Regions from separate parts of the Aeribacillus composti genome, predicted to be linked through region 2. Evidence: a T-box and tRNA genes for the amino acid it is inferred to sense, from the RefSeq annotation. Region 2 holds a T-box; the other holds one or more tRNA genes.
What was found. The T-box of region 2 lies ahead of serS (serine--tRNA ligase). A T-box ahead of a tRNA ligase gene usually reads a tRNA of that ligase, here a tRNA-Ser.
Positions count from the first base shown of each region.

Region 1 (11,753 bases), 1.7 Mb from region 2:
GGTATATTAAATCTTTGGCAAAACTTTTGAATGAGGCTAATAGGAATTTCTTGTTCACCATTTTCGATTCTGGAAAGCCTTGGCTGAGAAATTTCCAAATCCTCGGCCAGTTGAACCATCGATATATTATACTTTTTTCGCACTTCTCTTATTTGTTCTCCGATTTTTTTATTGATTTCCATCTGTTACATTCCTTCTTTGCTACTTCATCTATAATATAGTTTAACGTTTTCCTATTTTACTTTCAATTCGTTTTGTATTACTATAAAAATGAATATTTTTTATTCATTTTTATCTTCAAAGGGTTGGGTGAGCATAGATGAACTTTGAGCAAGCTTTCAATGAATTCGCTTATAATCGAATTGAGCAAGCTTTGTTAAATCGACAAAACCGTGAGCTCAAAGCTCTATACAACGAGCTTGAAGAAAAGCTTAAAAAGCTGGGCATAGCCAAAAACGATTGCGATGATTTAAAAGGAACCATCTATTGTTTGATGGATACTCAAAATTTGCTAGTTTATAGGCAAGCACTTGCAGATGTCATTTCCTTTCTTATCAAACTGGAAGAAACAAAAGCGGGCACCGGCCAAAAATAAACAATTCTACGAAAATATTTCCCGTTCATGCTGATCAAAAGGGTTTTTGGGGGTCAAGATGTTGACAAATGAATTAAATCCTTCTTTCTATGAACATCGTAAATATTTTTCACTGCCTCTCTACATATTTAATAATGAGTATAAAAAAGACCATCATGAATCAATTATTGAACAGCATCTACATAAAAATGTAAAAAATAGGTATTTTCAAGTCCCGGAATTCGTTTTTAAAGAATTTGCCAAAGGAAATTTGTCTGAAGTGTGTGTCTGGATTTTATTGACTTGTTTTTATTTGCTCCATATAAACAAGAGAAACGGCTTTAACGAAGGGGAAATTTTGCGGCTCGTAATGGAAGCGAGGAAAAAGACATGTTCTTATCCATCATTAAAAAAATGCTTTAAGCATTGTGTTGCGGAGTTAAAGAGAAGCGGATGGATCGAGCAGAAAAACAGGCTAATCTTTCTGAAAATTTTTTGAGTATTCATTCTCTTTTTTTTAATTTTCTTGTTTGAGAGAAAAGAAAAACGCGGTTGTGAAACCGCATTTTTAAATAAAAGGGCGAAAATTATATCGTTTCAAAAAGGATTGAAACCATCTGCTTATTTTACTATTAAATCGACACCGATAACCCCGACGATGTCTCCGTTCTTATGAATGGGGAAGGAAATGGTGATGCACGGTTTTTTTGTAACAGCAGATGTATAGATGCTTGATATAAAGATTTTATTTTTACTAGCTTCGATAAACCAAGGACGGGCTTTTGCATTTATTAAGCCTGCAGGAGGGTTGGAATAAACGAATGTACCGTCCAGTCGATTCGACCAAATAGCTTCGATATGCTCGTTCTCCTCAAAAAATTGATCCAATGCTTTTTTATGAACATCCGCATCTAGTTCATACAATGGAAATTGTGATAAAAGATTCATCACTTTTTCTTTCATTTCGTTGATTTTTGCCAAATCTATTTCTGTAATTTGTTGAAGCTGATCCCTTTTGACTAACGTTTGCAGCTCTTTAGAGGTTTGATCCAATGTCTCGCTGATGGCAATCATCTCTTCAATATGCTGGTGCTGCTTATCCATATCTTCTGAAACTCTCAGTGCATATGTTTTATTTTCATGAGCCATATCTGAAATTTGCTTGAGCACCGTAGTAATTTCCTGTACATGATCACACTGTAATTCGACAGCGTCTTTCGAATCCGATACCATTGATGTGATTTTGCCCAACGATGTTTGAAAAGAATGGATAACATCAATTAAAGATAGTAATTCAGCCACATTCTTTTTCATCTGATCGTTTTCCGATTTTACCATTTTGGTCGAAAACTCAATTTCTGATTGAATCGAAGAAAGAATTTGATGTGTTTCTTCAACCGCATCATGCGTTTGGTTTGCTAAATTTCCAATTTCATTTGCAACGACCGAGAAGCTTTTCCCATGTATTCCGGCTCTTGCCGATTCGATATTTGCATTTAATGCAAGTATTTTTGTTTTTTGGGAAATCGCTCCAATCGAAGAAAGAATGTGATCCATTTGTTTGGAAAAAGAAACGAGCCGATCCATTTGATCAAGAATTTTCAAATGATTTTGCCGCAGCTGTTCCGTTTCTTCTTGTATTTTTTGCAGCTGCGATTTCGATTTTACGAGCTGTTCATAAAATAATATACTTGAGGAATGTATCTCTTGGGAAGATGCTGTGATTTTCACAGCTGCCTCTTCAATTTTACGCATCTTTTCTGAAACGTTATTTGTGTCTTGCGCGGTCTGCTCAATATGCTCTAATAGCTGAAACGTGCTTTTTTTACTCGAGGAAGATCGTTCATCAAGGGAAACAGCGGTTAATTTCATTTGCTCAATGACGCCTTTTAATTGATCCGCAGCAACTTCCACCTGTGCCGCAAACGAATCCTCCATCTGTTTTTTTTGTCTATCTTCTTCATGATCCGCTGCTCGATTCCATTTTTTTAAAAACAGCATATTTATCACCTACTGTCTCCACTAATTTACTCTTTATTGTAACAAGCCGAACAAGAACGAAACATGATTTATGTCACATAATCTGACACAAAACATTTCAATATACAACCATTCGACAGATGCTACCTTTTTTCTCGTTTTTTCTTTATCATTGTTGAATTTTGCGCTTTCCCGAGAAATAATTTTTATTTACAAAAAAATACTCTCCTTCCGTGCATAAAAGGCGGAGAGTTTATCAAGCTGTTATTCTCTTTCATTCAAACTTTCCTGTTTGATAGTCGACGATTGCTTGCCGTATTTCTTCTTTCGTGTTCATAACAAACGGACCGTAAGCTGTGACACGTTCATGGAGAGGTTCTCCCGCATATAGAAGCAGCCGGAGTTTGTCTGTCGCTGTGACGGTTATGAAGCTTTCCTCTCCCTCAGCACCCTTTGTTAAAAACAGCACTTGCCCTTTTTCCCCTTTTGTTTTGGACGCACCAAACAAGCCTTTTCCTTCCAATATATAAAGAAAACCATTATAGTTTTCCGGAAGATCTTGATGAACGGACGCATCAGGTTCCATAATCATTTCTACCATCGTGACAGGAACGTAATTTTTTAGTCGGCGCTTGAATACCTTTTGACGAACCAGAAAAAATCCGAATCAACGCTCCTTTTTCTTTTCTAACTGGCATGTCAGCACTTTTCAAATTTTGATAGCGGGGAGCGGTCAGTTTTTTTGAACTCGGCAAATTAACCCACAGTTGCAGACTGTGAACAGTAGATCCAGGTGCAGGATCTTCTTGATGGATTACTCCTCTTCCAGCAGTCATCCATTGAACATCACCCGGCTTTAGCTTGCCATATCCATTTTTGTTATCAAAATGCTCTAAAATCCCGTCAATTACATATGTGACAGTTTCGATTCCCCGATGGGGATGAAGGTCAAACGTCCCTTGCTGAAAAATATCCTCCGCAAGCATTAAAAACGGATCATATTCCTCCCAATTACCAGGTTCTAACACAAACCCATCGGATGATTCGATTGTAACGCAACATTTTTAATTTTGCGTATATCTCTTTCCATACAAGCCTCCTTATCTATTTTCTGCTTTTTGCAAGTAATCAATAATCCCTTGCGCACAAATGCCCATATCGATTTTTATATACTCGTGCACTTGATGATCTTCGGAAATATGTTTTTTCTTTAAGTAATCTTGCAACGTGCTGTACAATCTATCAGATAGAAGCTTTGATTTTTCTTCAAACGGCAAGCTTCCATGCTCTTTTACAACCGCTTTGCCTTGATCTACAAAAATGTCCAGCCAATATTTTAGCTGTTTATAAACTTCCTCTGGATGCTCGCTCATGCCAAAATGACCGAAAAATATTTTCGAAACGTTTAATGCTTCGATTCTTTCGCATGATTCAAGCATTTTATCCGGATCGAACTGGTTAGGAGAAGTAGACGGCAAATAAAACTCTAAGTCTGAATCTAAGAGCATTGAATAAAAAACCCCGATCGTGTCGCCGGTAAAGATGCCGTTGCTTTTGGAATCATGTATACAAAAATGGTGATTCGCATGACCTGGTGTGTGATAAAATGTCAGCACGCGATCATCGCCTACTTGAAGCGTTTCCAAATCTTCTTTTACAACTAGCTGGTCTTCTGGCACGGGCAAAATCGGGTCAAACAATTTTTGAAATTGCTCCTCTCCATACACCGTTTTGGCGCTGGCAATTAATCTCGATGGATCTTGCAAATGACGTTTCCCGCGGGGGTGGACGAACACTTTTGCTTTTGGGCAATGTTCAAGAAAAAGCCCGACACCTCCCGAATGATCTAAATGAATGTGCGTAACAATGATGTTTTTAACATCCTTCGGATCAATTCCTAAACTTTCAAGACCTTTTAATAAATATGGGACAGACGGGCTCGCGCTTGTTTCGATGATGGTCAGCTCTTTTTCGTGAAGAACGTAAGCCCCTGTTCTGTTTTCTAATCCTAAGTCAAAAAGATCAATTAATGTGATGTCATCGCCAATGTTTTGTACCTTCAATGTTATGTGACTCCTTTCTTTTATTTGCCTACTACATAATTCAACAAAAAAAGATTAATTTCCTTTTCCAAACTTTTTGTTGATTGGTTAAAATTTTTTGATGACAAATTTTTTATTTTAATATATAATATCAATGCTGACGTTTTTCGGGAAGTAGCTCAGCTTGGCAGAGCACCACGTTCGGGACGTGGGGGTCGCAGGTTCAAATCCTGTCTTCCCGACCATGGAGAAGTACCCAAGTGGTTGAAGGGGACGCACTCGAAATGCGTTAGGGCGGGCAACCGCCGCGTGAGTTCGAATCTCACCTTCTCCGTTTAAAAAACGCGCTTTTTAGCGCGTTTTTTTATTGCCGGAATTTGAATAATTGACCCTTTTAAAAATTTTTCAAAACAATTGATATTCTTATTTTCATAAAAACTGTTTCAGCAAGTTATGCAAAAAACCTGAAAAGCCTATTCAGTGCTTTTCAGGTTTTTTCTTATCATTCCTCGATTGGAGCTTTTCTTCTAAATTTGCTTAATACTTCATAGACGATCGGAACAATGATGAGAGTCAGCAAAGTCGAGCTGGTCAATCCGCCGATGACGGTTAAACCAAGTCCTCTCGAGATCATGCCTCCATCTCCTTCATAACCTAATGCGAGAGGAAGCAATGCTCCAACTGTTGCCAGCGCAGTCATTAAAATCGGTCTTAGACGAGTTGCGCCTGCTTCAATGAGCGCATCTCTTGTAGAAAGTCCTTCACGCTCTTTATGAATGACACGGTCAATTAACACAATCGCATTCGTCACAACAATACCGATTAACATGAGCGCGCCGATCAAAGCTGAAACGCTCAATGTTTCTCCCCCAAGCCATAGCGCTACAAATCCGCCGATGACGGTAAATGGAAGTGAAAATAGAATGGCAAAAGGCGCAAGTCCTTGACTAAACGTAACCACCAGCACAAAGTAGACAACAGCGATGGCAGCGAGCATAGCCAATCCTAATTGTGAAAACGACTCATTGATCTGTTCGGACACTCCACCTGTTTCAATGTTCACACCAGGCGGCAATTCTAAACCATCTATTTTCTTTTGAATGTTTGCATTTACTTGGCTAACGTCATTAGTAGTAATCTCTCCGCTGACCGAAACTGCAAATTTTCCGTCGCGTCTAGTAATCGTATTGGATGTTTCGCCTTCTTTTACTTTCGCTACATCTCCAATTTTCACATTCATGCCAAGAGGGGACTGAATGGTTTTCTTTTTCATCTCATCAATCGAATCAAATGTTTGCTCTTCCCCTTCAATATAAACTTCAATGTCTTGACCTTCTTTTTGGATTGTTGTTAAAACCGGCCGTTCATGCTGTTGGCTTAATGCCATCGCAATTTGCCCAGCGGTCAATCCTAGCTTGCTCATCTTTTCTTGATCAACAACAAACGTGAACTCATCATAAGTTTTCGATAAACCTGATTCGACATTTTTCAAGTTTTTTTCATCTTCCAAGATTTTTTGCACTTTTTGGGCGACAGGCTCAATATCTTCCATCGAATCGCCAAACACATGCAATGTGTACTCATTGCTTGCCATCATCATGTCAATGGTGCCCCAATCGCCTTTTTCGTTCGTTAATTCATTTAAGTCTTTAACAATTTTCTCCTTTTCTTTTTCAAAATTCGGTGTGTCATCTTCATACATAATAAAGAAAATGGCCTGATTTCGATTTCCAGGATTCATCGGATTTTCGCTTCCGACAGACAATTGAATCGTTTTTACATGATCACGGTCGACAAGGAAATCTTCTGCCTTCAATGCGATATCTTCTACTTCTTCCAGCGTTTGCCCTGGATCCGGATCATACGTTACGATAACTTGCTTTTCTTGTTCATTCGGCAAAAAGCTTACACCGATGACAGGAATTAAAAACAGACTGGAGACAAGAAGCAGGATCGCAATCAATGATGTTATCCATTTATGGTTCAAAGACCAATTTAATATTTTTTTATAGTTAGTAACCAAAAAGCCAGCTTCCTTTTCTTTTTCGCCTTTCCGTTTTACTCCTTTTTTAAATAAAACGTGAGCAAGTGCCGGCACAATAGTAATCGCCACTAAAAGGGACGCTAAAAGCGAGAATACAATCGTAAGGGCAAACGGCATAAATAGCTGTCCGACCATCCCTTCGACAAATGCGAGCGGCAAGAAAACCGCAATCGTCACAATGGTTGAGGACATAATAGGAATAAACATTTCTTTTGTCGCTGCAATAATCAGCTCTTTCCCTTTTAACGGCTCCCCTTTTAATGTCATCCGTCTGTAAATATTTTCAATGACGACAATCGAATCGTCAATGACGCGGCCGATCGCCATTGTGATAGCTCCAAGCGTCATCATGTTCAACGTGATGTCCATTTCACGCAAAATGATTAATGCAATTAATATGGAAAGCGGAATTGACACCACGGAAATCAACGTTGAACGAATGTTGCGCAAAAACAGCAAAATGACAATAACTGCAAAAATCGAACCGAACAGCGCTTTATTCAGCATTGTTTCAACAGATTTTTCAATCGGTTCCGCTTGGTCCAGCGTTGAAACGACTCCGAGGCCTTTATATTCGTCTTTTAATTCATCCAATTTTTCTTTTACTTCATTCACAACTTCAACTGTATTCGCATCAGTAGCTTTTACAATTTGCAGTCCGATTGCTTCTTTTCCGTTCGTTCTTGATACGGATTCAGCTTTTCCGACGATTTCGATATCGGCAATTTCTCCTAATTCGACTGTTGGCAATTCAATGCTTTGCTGCTGGATCGCCTGATTTGGCGCTGCACCATTTGCTCCAGACAAACCGTTTGGCACTTGGCTCATTTGCGCCTCTCCAGCTTGCTGCCCTTGTGCTGATCCAGTGACTGGAATTTTAAGCTTTTTCAAATCGTCAATTGTCGTAATATTTCCGTCAACAACAACAGACTTTTCCGTGTCTTTAAATGTATAAAGACCTAATGGCGCACGGAGATCCGCACCTTGAATATAATCTTTTATTGTTTCCTCATTTAGCCCGAGCTCTTTTAATTTGTCTTGATGAAAAACAAGCCGCCCCTCTTCTACCTGCTGTCCAGAAGTTACAATGCTTTCTACTCCATCGATTCCTTTCAATTCAGGAACAATGATGTCTTCAACCAGTTCAGTTAATTCAGGAAGTGTTTTTCCTTCATCAAAAAAGCTCACTGTATAAACAGGGAAAGCGTTCATGCTAAATCTTGCAATTTTAGGCTCTCCTGCTCCATCCGGAAGTTCGACTTGTTCGATTGCCTTTTCAGCTTCCTCTTCTGCTCGTTCCATATCTTTTTCAAATTTGTATTCGATTTGAATAGAAGATGCATTTTCAAACGAATTAGAGCTGACGATTTCCACCCCGTTCAAATTGCGAACAGCTTCTTCAATAGGAACCGTCACTTTCTCTTGTACTTCTTCAGGGGTTGCACCTGGATATGTAGTCGTAACACTTATGATGGGAGTGTTTATGTCCGGGATCGTCTCCAGCTTCATATTAAATCCAGAAAATAGTCCCGCAAAAATTGCAATGATAGTTAAAATCCAAATAGCCAGTTTATTACGGAGCGAAAATTTAATAATGTTCTCCACCAAGTCCCATTCCTTTCATGAAGATTTGACAATTCTCCTTTTTTTATACATACTTATAGTAAGTTGACTATATAGTCATTATAATTGACCGGTTAACTAGTAGTCAACTAAACTAATAAATTTTTTTCCGACAATAAGGGGATGTTCATGTGAAAGAAAAAGAACGTTTAATCATTGAAGCTGCGATGAAGCTGTTTGCTCGAAAAGGCGTTTCTTCCACCTCCATCCAAGAAATTACCAATGCATGTGGCATTCCGAAAGGTTCGTTTTATTTTTATTTCAAATCAAAAGACGAGCTGTTAATTAAATTATTGGAGCAGTTTTTTAGTCAGTTAAAGAAAAAAACGGAGCAAATCGGGGCAAATTACGAAGATCCAAAAGAGCGGTTTATTAAACAATTGTCTGTTCAATTAAAAGAATTTTTGGCGCATAAAGAAATATTTATTACGCAGATGCATGAAAATTTAAAAGAAAATAATGAAAAAATTGATTCGTTGTTACAAAACCTAAGAAACGATTTTTTTCATTTTTTAACAAACAATCTGAAAAACATTTACGGCAAGTCAATTGATAAGTATATAGCAGATGTAAACATTATCGTTCAAGGAATCTTTTTTTCATTCATTCAGTTCCTCATATTTGAAAATAGGGTGAGAGTAGATGAGGAAAAATTGGCAAAATACATTTTGCAAACAGCAGATGATTTAGTCAAAGGAATGCTGGCAAAACAAAATGACCCCATCATTCCAGCTGAGATCATGACCAAAATGTTCAATCATCCTCAATCCCCCAGCCATCCGTTGAACATTTTAAATGAGATAAAAGAAATGAGCCGTTCTATAATCGATGATGGACAGTTAAACATTACGATTGAAGTGTTAGAAGCTGAAATAACGGCTGAAAAGCCAAGAACTCCGGTCATTAAAGGAATGTTGTCAAATCTCCATGAATATCCTGAACTACGCTACTTGGCCAATCAACTAGCTGATTATTTTCAAATTAAATGAGCCTCTAAAGGGTTAATTCCTTTAGAGGCTGTATTTTTACTCCAGCTCCAACGCTTTTGTTTCTTGTCCAAACAATAGAACAGCTAATGCTCCAATAATAATGGCAGCGCAAAAAATTGAAAAAATGGCTACCATGGAAACTTTGAGAGCGGCTAAATAACCAACTAATAAAGGCCCGAAAATGCCACCAATTCTTCCAAACGATGCGGCCATTCCCGCACCTGTCCCGCGAATTTCTGTTGGATAAAGCTCAGGTGTATAAGCATAAAGCGCTCCCCAAGCCCCTAAGTTAAAAAATGATAAAAAGATTCCAGATATTAAAAGCTCTGCCGTTGTATCGGAAAATCCGAAAAAGAATGCGCTCAGTGCAGTGCCAAATAAATAAAGAGAAAGAACAAATTTTCTACCGATTCGTTCAATGAGCCACGCCGCACTAAAGTATCCCGGAAGCTGTGCAATCGTCATAATAAGAACATACTCAAAGCTTTGCACTAAACTGTAGCCTTTCATCATCACAACGCTTGGAAGCCATAAAAACATCCCGTAATAAGAAAAAACAACAGAAAACCACAACACCCAAAGTACAGCTGTTTGTTTCACATATTTTTTTGACCAGACAGCTGCGATATTTTTCCATACATTTGATTTTGTTTGTATCGATTTGAATTTTTTTGAATCCGGAAGCTTCATGCGCAAATAAATCGCATAAAAAGCCGGAAGAGCTGTTAAAATAAGGGCGAGACGCCAGCCAAATTGAGGGATAACAAAATAAGATATAATTGCCGCGATCAACCATCCTGCAGCCCAAAAACTTTCAAGCAGCACGACCATTCTTCCCCGATCCTTTGTCGGCGAGCTTTCTGATACTAGCGTTGATGCTACTGGCAATTCACCCCCCAGCCCCATGCCGATAAAAAATCTTAACAGCAAAAATACTGCTAATGTGGTTGTAAAAGCCGACAGGCCGCTGCCGATCGAAAATAACAATAATGTGATAATAAAGACAGTTTTTCTGCCAATTTTGTCTGACAAGAGACCGAAGAAAAATGCCCCTACAGCCATGCCGATCGAGTTGATGCTCCCGATCCAGCTCATTTGTTCTGCCGTCAAATTCCAATCTTCTTTTAACGCGGCAATGATAAAAGATAAAATGCCGACATCCATTGCATCAAAAAGCCATGCGAGTCCCGCAATGCCTAATAGCTTTTTTGTTGACATCTCTTTCATCTTGTCAACTTCACCTCTTTCTGATGTCTTTACATATGTTTTGTTATATGTAAACTATATCATATTTTACATAATTGTCATGTTTTTTGTTTTATAAACGAAACATAATATTGTGCCACCGGCATATGAATCCTATAATCGCAATTTCAGACCATCTTTGCAGCGTTTCATTTATTGCAAAAGGTACAATTCCTTGAAATTTCTACTTTCAGAAAAATCCTTAACAACTAAAAAAGATCCACAGAAATCATTTATATATTCTGTAGATCTTCGCCATTTAAAAAGGAATAGGAGACAGCATTTTGTCTATAAAATTTTTATTTTTTGTTTTTTGTCCCATCTTCTACGTTATAGGCTTGACCATATGCTTCACGGGACGGTTCATATAAGTCATGTACATCCGTTCTTCTTTCGAGTTCCGTTTGTTCATGTGTACGTTTTTTGTTTTTAAACCACTTCATTCTTGCTCACCTCTCATATATATCATCATCTTCTTATTTATTGTTGCGAAATTTTTTACGTTTATTCGAAAATATGCATGCCATTCGCCAACCAGTTCTTTTTTTCATTTATAATGAAATTAATCGATTATGTTAGATTGAAGGTGACAGTATGGAGATCGAAGATATTATAAAGAAGGTTAAAAATCATACTCCGACGATAATTGGGATGGATCGTTTAGTAAAATTTGCGGTATTGCTTCCGTTTATGCGAATAAATGATGAAGTTCATTTGTTGTTTGAAGTACGCGCCAAAAAATTAAAAAGGCAGCCCGGCGAGATTTGTTTTCCAGGTGGGAAAGTTGAGCCGACCGATCACGATGCAAAACATACAGCTATTCGCGAAACATCAGAAGAGCTAGGTATTTCAGCCGATATGATTCAGCATGTATATCCGCTTGATTATGTGATGACTGCCTACGGAACGGTTGTTTATCCTTTTGTCGGCATGATCGACCCTGACGCTTCGTTAGAGCCAAACAAAGACGAAGTCGGCGAAGTATTTACAGTTCCTTTTCAATTCTTTTTAGAAACGAAGCCAGAAATTTATGAAGTTCATTTTCGGGCAGAACCTGAAGAAAATTTTCCTTATGAAAGCATCATCGGGGGAAAAAAATATAAATGGAATTCACCGAAAATAGAAGAACATTTTTATTATTATAAAGATAAAGTGATTTGGGGGCTGACAGCCCGGATGATCTACTATTTTATCGATATGCTAAAGAGCGAGCCATCCCTAAAATAGTTTTATGGGATGGCTGTTTATTTAAGCTG
Region 1 is NZ_CP134501.1:1,753,740-1,765,492, reverse strand. It holds gene RI196_RS08620 (helix-turn-helix domain-containing protein) at 1-182, opposite strand, end outside; gene RI196_RS08615 (hypothetical protein) at 320-595, shown strand; gene RI196_RS08610 (methyl-accepting chemotaxis protein) at 1,196-2,575, opposite strand; partial or broken gene RI196_RS08605 (pirin family protein) at 2,829-3,644, opposite strand; gene RI196_RS08600 (MBL fold metallo-hydrolase) at 3,655-4,623, opposite strand; tRNA gene RI196_RS08595 (tRNA-Pro) at 4,765-4,841, shown strand; tRNA gene RI196_RS08590 (tRNA-Ser) at 4,843-4,930, shown strand; gene RI196_RS08585 (efflux RND transporter permease subunit) at 5,099-8,245, opposite strand; gene RI196_RS08580 (TetR/AcrR family transcriptional regulator) at 8,395-9,252, shown strand; gene niaP (niacin permease NiaP) at 9,289-10,479, opposite strand; gene RI196_RS08570 (hypothetical protein) at 10,797-10,940, opposite strand; gene RI196_RS08565 (NUDIX hydrolase) at 11,092-11,724, shown strand; gene RI196_RS08560 (MATE family efflux transporter) at 11,746-11,753, opposite strand, start outside.
Region 1: it encodes a tRNA-Ser, which carries the amino acid that the T-box ahead of serS (serine--tRNA ligase) is inferred to sense. The anticodon was not compared.

Region 2 (9,585 bases):
GTATAAAATGTATGTCAATAAACTCATAAAAGTTATCAAATAATTTTTTTCCTTAAACGCTTCTTTACAAAGAAGCTTATTTTTTTAAATAGAAAAAATTAAAAAATTCGAAAAAAAATCGATTGTATTTCATTCATCATGTTATAAACTTGTATTGCAAGTTAATTTAAAGCGCTCACAAATGGACACTAGTTTTTTCGGGACATGAACAAAGGCATCTTTTCCCCGCAATCGGCTGCTATCTTTGCATTGATTTGCCGCGCTTTTAAAACAGCATGTATAAAAACAACTGAAGCCTAGTGCAAAACGTAAATCCCTTAAAAAATCAGAGTGAGAAGCTTGCGGATGACTAGAGGAGGACGGAGAAAAATATGTATGATTATGTAATTGTCGGCGGAGGAATAGTCGGCTTATCCACTGCATTGGCAATATATGAACTACACCCAAACGCAAAAGTGGCAATAATCGAAAAAGAAAATAAAGTTGCCTCCCATCAAACGGGTCATAACAGCGGGGTGATCCATTCCGGTATATATTACAAGCCCGGGAGCTATAAGGCGCAGCTTGCGAAAAAAGGTAATCAGGCAATGATCATGTTTTGCCAAAAATACGATATCCCTTATGAAGTCTGCGGCAAAGTAATCGTTGCCAGCGATGAACATGAGCGGGAGGAGCTTGAGAAGCTGTTCCAACGCGGATTAAAAAACGGCCTCAATATCCGGAAAATTTCAAAGGAGGAGCTTCATGAATTTGAACCTTATGTGAATGGAATAGAAGCCATTCATGTTCCATCAACAGGTATTGTAAATTTCCGTCTTGTTAGTGAACGGATGGCAGATTTAATCCTCGAAAAGGGCGGGGAGATCTTTTTAAACGAAAAAGTAGAAGTGATTCATGAAAAAAAACAAGAAGTTATCGTTGAAACAGCAAACAAAACCTTTCAAAGCCGATTTTTTATAAATTGTGCAGGACTTAACAGCGATCGTATTGCTAAAATAGCAAATCTGTATACGGATGTGAAAATTGTTCCATTCCGTGGAGAATATTATATGTTAAATCCGCAAAAATCATATTTAGTTAAAAACTTAATCTATCCTGTACCAAATCCTAATTTTCCATTTTTAGGCGTTCACTTTACTAGAATGATTGACGGATCTATAGATATAGGTCCAAATGCTGTTTTAAGCTTGAAAAGAGAAGGGTATAAAAAAAGCGACGCAAATATGAAAGATTTATTTGAAGTATTAACGTTCCCCGGTTTTTGGAAATTAGCAGGTCAATATATGAAAGAAGGACTCGAAGAAATGATTCGATCGATGTCAAAGAAAAAGTTTGTCGAAAATGTTCAAAAACTCATGCCCGATATTACAGAAGAAGATTTGCTGCCTGGACCATCTGGTGTCCGAGCTCAAGCTTTAAGTAAAGACGGGGCTTTAATCGATGATTTTTATATTGTACCAACGAAACGGTCCATTCATGTGCTGAACGCTCCATCTCCTGCAGCGACAGCATCCATTGAAATAGGAAGAACAATTGCCAAACAAATGATACAACGGCAGCCTATATAAAATACATTTGTACATAAAAGGGGGATATGGAAGAACCCCTCCTACCCCCTTTCATTTTTTCTATTCAGTAAGAATTACTTTTTACTAATTACTGTTTTATTTCCCATATATGGACGCAGCACTTCCGGAATGACGACAGATCCGTCTTCTTGCTGGTAATTTTCCAAAATGGCTGCTACTGTACGACCTATTGCAAGCCCAGAACCATTTAACGTATGCACATGCTCAGGCTTTGCTTTCGGATCCCGTCGGAACCGTATATTCGCCCGGCGAGCCTGAAACGCTTCAAAGTTGCTGCAAGAAGAAATTTCACGATATGTTTGATAGCTTGGAAGCCATACTTCAAGATCATATTTTTTTGCTGCCGTAAAGCCTAAATCAGCTGTACACATGCTCATAACTCGATATGGAAGTCCTAACAGCTTCAATACGTTTTCAGCATGACTTGTTAATTTTTCTAATTCCTCATAAGAATCTTCAGGCTTTACAATTTTCACAAGCTCCACTTTGTTAAATTGATGCTGGCGAATAAGGCCGCGCGTATCTCTTCCGGCCGCCCCTGCCTCAGAACGGAAGCAAGCGCTGTACGCTACATAATTGATTGGAAGCTGCTTCTCCTGTAAAATTTCATCACGGTGCAAATTTGTGACAGGAACTTCCGCTGTTGGTATTAAGAAATAATCCTCACCTTGAATTTTAAAAGCGTCTTCCTCAAACTTCGGAAGCTGTCCTGTTCCGATCATGCTTGTACGGTTCACTATATACGGAGGCAAAACTTCCTCATAGCCATGTTCTTCAACGTGCAAATCTATCATAAAACTGATAAGCGCCCTTTCTAATCTTGCGCCCAAACCTTTATAAAATACAAAGCGGCTGCCGGTCACCTTGCCGGCTCTTTCAAAATCGAGAATTCCTAATTGGTCGGCAATTTCCCAATGAGGTTTTGGTTCAAAACGAAAGGTCGGGATTTCTCCCCATTTGCGGACTTCTACATTATCTTCCTCTGAATCGCCGACTGGAACGCTCTCATGCGGAATGTTTGGAATCGACAAAATCAAGGTTTCTAACTTTTCTTCAATCTCTTTTAATTCCTCATCAAGTGTTTTGATGCGTTCTCCTACTTGACGCATTTCTTGAATTAAATGATCTGTGTCTTTCTTTTCTCTTTTCAATTCGGCGATTTTAGAAGATACTTCATTTCTTTTGCTTTTTAATTCTTCCGTCGTAACAATTAGTTCACGACGCTTTTTATCCAAGTCAACAAATTGATCAAAATCAGTTAAATCCTCTCCACGGTGTTCAAGCTTCTTTTTTATTTCTTCAAAATTTGACCGTAAAAATTTCATATCAAGCATCATGGACACTCCTTTCGCTTTTATATTCAAAATAAAAACTCCCGTCCAAAAAGGGACGAGAGTATACCCGCGTTGCCACCCTGCTTGAAGGCATCAGCCTTCCACTTACAAAGGTAACGGTTTTTGCCGTAAATGCTTACTAACAAAAACTTGCATTCAGCATTTCACTCAAGGACGGATTCACAAGCGTTTTTCACTGGTTTCCACCAACCACCAGCTCTCTTAAGAAAAACAACTTGCTACTAGTTCCTCTCATTGCTTTAGATCTATTTATATTCATAAATTTACTATAAGTTTAGGGTTTGTTCAACTTTTTTATGCATGAACTTTCTCGTTTGATTCCTTCACCATATTTAAAAAATATTGCACAAATCGATGATCATCCGTCAATTCCGGATGGAATGAACATCCAAGAATGTGGCCTTGTCGAACAGCAACAATTCGATCCTCATGTTTTGCTAAAATTTCAACATTTTCTCCTGCTTCTACAATATGCGGAGCGCGAATAAACACACCTATAAAATCGTCCCCAACTCCTGCAATGGTTAATTCCGCTTCAAAACTTTCACGCTGACGGCCGAAAGAATTCCGTTCAACGACCACATCCAATACACCAAGGTGCGGTTCATCTTGTCCCACAATTTGCTTCGCCAGCAAAATAAGACCAGCACATGTACCGAAAACAGGTTTTCCTCCCTTTATAAATTCTTTCAAAGGGTCCATCAACCCATACTTTTCAATCAATCTTCTCATTGTCGTGCTTTCGCCGCCTGGTAAAATAAGTCCATCGATATTTTGCAATTGTTCGGATTTTTTAATTTTTACGCCTTCTGCACCACAAGCTTCGATTGACTGAATATGCTCCCTCACAGCACCTTGGAGTGCCAAAACTCCTACTTTCATTTTGTATTCTCCTTTACCAACCACGTTCTTGCATACGATGTTCCGGAAGCAATGAAGAAATATCGATCCCTTTCATCGCAGTTCCAAGATCTTTCGATAAATGAGCGATTAATTCATAATCCTCATAGTGTGTGGTCGCTTCCACAATTGCCCGGGCATACTTTCCTGGATTTTCAGATTTAAAAATACCTGAGCCGACAAACACACCATCTGCACCAAGCTGCATCATCAACGCTGCGTCAGCAGGTGTTGCAACGCCGCCAGCAGCAAAATTCACGACAGGGAGTCGTCCTTCCTTTTTAATTTGTAGCAGCACTTCATACGGGGCTCCTAAATTTTTTGCTTCCGTCATTAGCTCATCTTCGCTCATGCCGACAATTTTCCGAACCTGTGCATTCACTTTCCGCATGTGACGAACTGCTTCTACAATGTTGCCAGTTCCCGGTTCGCCCTTCGTTCTGAGCATGGAAGCACCTTCTCCAATTCGGCGAGCTGCTTCTCCTAAATCACGGCAGCCACAAACAAATGGAACCGTAAATTCCCGCTTATTTATATGAAACTCTTCATCAGCCGGTGTCAACACTTCACTTTCATCAATATAATCAACACCGAGCGCTTCTAATACTCGAGCTTCTACAATATGTCCAATACGGCATTTTGCCATTACTGGAATCGTAACCGCGTTCATGACCTCTTCAATAATCGTCGGATCAGCCATGCGGGCAACCCCGCCTGCCGCACGAATGTCAGCAGGAACTCTTTCCAGCGCCATGACGGCAACCGCACCTGCTTCTTCAGCAATTTTGGCCTGTTCTGCATTGACCACATCCATGATGACGCCGCCTTTTTGCATTTCGGCCATTCCCCTTTTTACTCGATCAGTACCTGTAATTGCCATTTCTATAGTTCCTCCTTAATGATACATTCAAATGCATACGTCTATTTTATCCTAATTTTTATAAAATTCCTATCAAATTTCAAGGATTTCTTTTATTTTAAATATAGTAAAAACCCCCAACAAAATGTTAGGAGTTATGCATTAAAACCAGCTTTTTACCATGTTTGCTGCTCCGTTCCATACATCACCAAAAAAACTACCAATGCCTCTCATTGATAATACAAACCAGTTAGCTTTTTCGACTTTTGTTTTTGTCACTACATCAACTTTCGCTTCGGATTCACCTGTTACAAATCCGTAATCCTGGCTGTTCCCTTTATATTCTACGGACATATACCCGACCTTGGCGCCCTTTTTAATTGGTGCAGTCAGCTCTCCGTTCGCAGTTAAAAGCTTTTTATCTAAAACATATTTCGGCTCATACTGGTCTTTTTCCCCACGTTTAATAGGGAGCTTTAAAGAATCTTTTGTTTCTATTTCTACTTTTTTCTCTTTTCCTTTTACAACAGATACAGTTGATTTATTTTTTATTTGATATTGCGCAGGAAATAATTCCTCAATGGAAAAATTGCTGAAAACATAGTCCATTAGTTTTCTAGTTTCACTAAAACGATGTACGTAATTGTTGCTCCCTTTACCTTTCGCATTCATAACAACTGTGATGATTCGCATTCCGTTCCGTTCGGCTGTTCCCGTAAAGCAGGAGCCCGCAAAATCGGTATATCCTGTTTTTAACCCGTCTACACCTTCTGTACCATAAACTAATCCAGGCAGCATCCAGTTCCAGTTTTCCATTTTAATCTCATCATCCGTACCTTCTCGAAAAGCTTTTCTCGTAATTTTGGCCGTTTCTAAAATCTCAGGATACTCCTTTAAAAGATGGTACGCAAGGCTGGCAACGTCTCTCGCAGACATTACATTTTCTTCTTCCTCACCTGTTCCTTCCGGATGCATCCCCATTAAGTCTCTATTGTTTAAACCTGTCGCATTTACAAACTTCGTATGCTTCAAGCCTAGTTCTTTCGCTTTTTCATTCATCATTTTCACAAAATTTGTTTCCGATCCACCGATCACTTCTGCCACTGCAATCGCCGCACCATTTGCAGAATAAATGGCCATTGCTTCATATAACTCTTTTATTGTATAACTTCCATCTTTTCTTAAAGGGACATTGGATAAACTGCGATTTTGGGAAATTTTGTAAACATAATCACTTGGACGATATGTTTGATCCCAAGAAACTTTCTTTTCATGGATCGCTTCCAGCAGCAAGTATTCAGTCATCATTTTTGTCATACTTGCAACTCCAAGAGTTTTATCAATATTTTTTCCGTACACAATTTTCCCTGTAGAGGCTTCAACGGCAATGGCTGCAGAGGCATTGATGCCCAATGGGTCATTTTCTTCAGCATTTATTTTGGGAGACAAAGGGGAAAATGCCGTCATCAATAAAAACGTGATGACGAGAGCCGAGATGAATTTTTTCGTGAAGTGCACCATGATTACCTCCATTTATTTGAAAATATCTATTTTAAAAAATAATTAATAGTTAACACAACAAAATTGATTTTAACATACATCTTATAAAAAAAATAGACAGAGTCTCTACTCTGTCTAAAAGTCGTAATTTTTTAAATAAGACTATTGAACTGTCAGTTGTTAAGAAATGGAATAATTAGGAGCCTCTTTTGTAATTTGAACATCATGCGGATGGCTTTCTCTTAATCCTGCACCAGTCATCCGGATAAATTGTGAATGCTCACGGAGCTCATATAAATTTTTTGCTCCGCAATATCCCATACCTGATCTCACACCGCCGACAAGTTGGTAAATTGTCTCTGCCAACGGTCCTTTATATGGGATGCGGCCTTCAATTCCTTCTGGAACAAATTTTTTGTTGTCTTCTTGGAAATAACGGTCTTTGCTACCTTTTTCCATCGCTGCAACTGAACCCATGCCGCGATATACTTTAAATCGACGCCCTTGGTAAATTTCTGTTTCTCCCGGGCTTTCAGATGTACCTGCAAGCAAACTTCCTAACATGACGGCATGTCCACCTGCAGCCAATGCTTTTACAATATCTCCTGAATATTTTATTCCGCCATCAGCAATGATAGCTACTCCGTGCTTTCTTGCTTCTGTCGCACAATCATATATGGCTGTAATTTGCGGCACCCCAACACCTGCTACCACACGAGTAGTACAAATGGAACCAGGGCCAATTCCAACCTTCACAATGTCTGCTCCAGCTTCTATGAGAGCTCTCGTTCCTTCAGCTGTTGCAACATTTCCTGCAATAATATTTAAATCTGGATAAGCATCACGAATTTTCCTTACTGTTTCTAAAACTCCTTTTGAATGTCCATGCGCCGTATCCACGACAATAACATCCACATTTGCTTCCACTAGTTTTTTAACGCGCAGCATCGTATCAGATGTTACACCTACTGCAGCGCCGACGATCAATCTTCCATGGGCATCTTTAGCTGAATTTGGAAACTCAATTACTTTTTCAATATCTTTAATCGTAATAAGGCCTTTTAATATGCCTTTATCATCTACAATCGGGAGCTTTTCAATTTTATATTTTTGCAAAACTTTTTCAGCTTCTTCCAATGTTGTGCCTACAGGAGCTGTAACTAGATTTTCTTTCGTCATCACTTCAGAAATTTTTGTAGAATAATCTTGTATAAAACGTAAATCTCTGTTTGTAATAATACCTACAAGCTTTTGTTCCTCTGCATTGTTCACAATCGGAACACCAGAAATCCGATATTTGCTCATTAAATGTTCCGCATCATATACTTGATGGTCCGGAGTAAGGAAAAACGGATCTGTAATAACACCGCGCTCAGAACGTTTTACTTTATCTACTTGCTCAGCTTGCTGTTCAATCGACATATTTTTATGGATAATGCCCAATCCTCCTTGGCGCGCCATAGCAATCGCCATTTCTGATTCGGTAACAGTATCCATTCCTGCGCTGATAATTGGAATATTCAATTTTAACGTCTTCGTGAGCTCAACACTTAAGTCCACATCACGCGGCAAAACCTCTGACTTGGCAGGAATTAACAAAACATCATCGAACGTTAAGCCTTCCTTTAAAAATTTTGATTCCCACATTATTAAAACCCCCTAATCACGGCAAAATATTATATGTAGATTAACAATTGCTAAAGATGCTGTCAAGAAATCCACAAAGAATTTAAATTTTTAGAATAGTTGTTATGGAGGGGTCTCATTGTCGATTTGGAATTTTTATTCATCATTTCACTCTGCTCAAACAGTCCAACGGCTGCTTACCAAACATTATCAAAAACTTAACGTGCATGAGCCTGAACAAACATCTTATCAAAACTGCTATACATTTATTTATTTTTTAAAACATGGAGAAAATTATTACAAAATGGCTGATACAGCCCCGATCATGATCAAACCGGTTTTAGCTTTTTACGGCATCAGCCAGCTGATAAAGGCACTGCTTCTGACAGTCGATGCTCATTATCCTTCCTCTTCAGCTGTTTTATCCCATGGGGTATCAACAAGGAAACGAAAAAAACATAATTATAACTTTTTAAAAGATGAAGTTAAGGTGCAAAAAAATGGTTTATATCGCCATGCTGCCCTCAATCTTTTTCAATTAAATCACACGCCTGGAGAAAAATTTTCCATGGATTCCCTTTTGAAAAGAATCCCCGAATTAAGCGATCTATATCAGTTTCATTTACAAATCCCAACGACCATCCCAATTGAGACAAATGACACATTCATCATTGTACATAAAGAAATAGCAAATCGTTACTGTATTACCTCTAAGCGTCTTGCTGAGATTTTACAAAGCCAGCTTCATTGGATGCTTTCAAACGAAGATGTAGATTCACTTTATTTTTCCCATTCAGCCGAATTTCACTATTTATGGAAATCCTCCTATTTATTCAACTTTTATAATAAACAATATTATCTGCCGGCTGCGAAAGAAGATATAAAATTAATGCCGGAAATATTAATCCACTACCTTGTGCTTTATAACTTAAGCATGATTTCCCGATATGAAACCGAATGGCTGTATGATCTTATGTATAACCATCATAGTGATGATTACGTTTTTATTCATCAATTTATGGAAATCACATTAAAAAAAATTCCTTGGTTAACCTTAATGTATTTAAACCATATTTTCAATGGATAAAAGCAGCCAACGGTAGTTGTGCTGCTTCTTTAACAAAAATATGATTATATACAAAAAAAGCAGCTGTTTTGCTGCTTTTTGTTTTTGCCTGGCAGCGTCCTACTCTCGCAAGGGACAAACCCTCACTACCATCGGCGCTGAAGAGCTTAACTTCCGTGTTCGGGATGGGAACGGGTGTGACCTCTTCGCCATTGCCACCAAGCAATTTTTTTCTATTCATTGTTCCATTCAGTTCGATGGACAACTACTATTATAACTTTTTGATCGCAGTTGTCAACACTTTTTTGAATATCATTCTTTCAAAACTAGATAACGGTTCCTTCACGAATAGATGCTCTTTCTTGGTTAAGTCCTCGATCGATTAGTATCCGTCAGCTCCACGTGTCACCACGCTTCCACCTCGGACCTATCTACCTCGTCATCTTCAAGGGATCTTACTCGCTTTTAGCGATGGGAAATCTCATCTTGAGGGGGGCTTCACGCTTAGATGCTTTCAGCGCTTATCCCTTCCGCACATAGCTACCCAGCGGTGCCCCTGGCGGGACAACTGGTACACCAGCGGTGCGTCCATCCCGGTCCTCTCGTACTAAGGACAGCTCCTCTCAAATTTCCTGCGCCCGCGACGGATAGGGACCGAACTGTCTCACGACGTTCTGAACCCAGCTCGCG
Region 2 is NZ_CP134501.1:13,793-23,377, reverse strand. It holds gene lhgD (L-2-hydroxyglutarate dehydrogenase) at 372-1,568, shown strand; gene serS (serine--tRNA ligase) at 1,643-2,923, opposite strand; T-box leader at 2,972-3,188, opposite strand; gene pdxT (pyridoxal 5'-phosphate synthase glutaminase subunit PdxT) at 3,239-3,826, opposite strand; gene pdxS (pyridoxal 5'-phosphate synthase lyase subunit PdxS) at 3,840-4,724, opposite strand; gene RI196_RS00075 (serine hydrolase) at 4,866-6,224, opposite strand; gene guaB (IMP dehydrogenase) at 6,384-7,850, opposite strand; gene RI196_RS00065 (YaaC family protein) at 7,969-8,916, shown strand; rRNA gene rrf (5S ribosomal RNA) at 9,003-9,118, opposite strand; rRNA gene RI196_RS00055 (23S ribosomal RNA) at 9,258-9,585, opposite strand, start outside.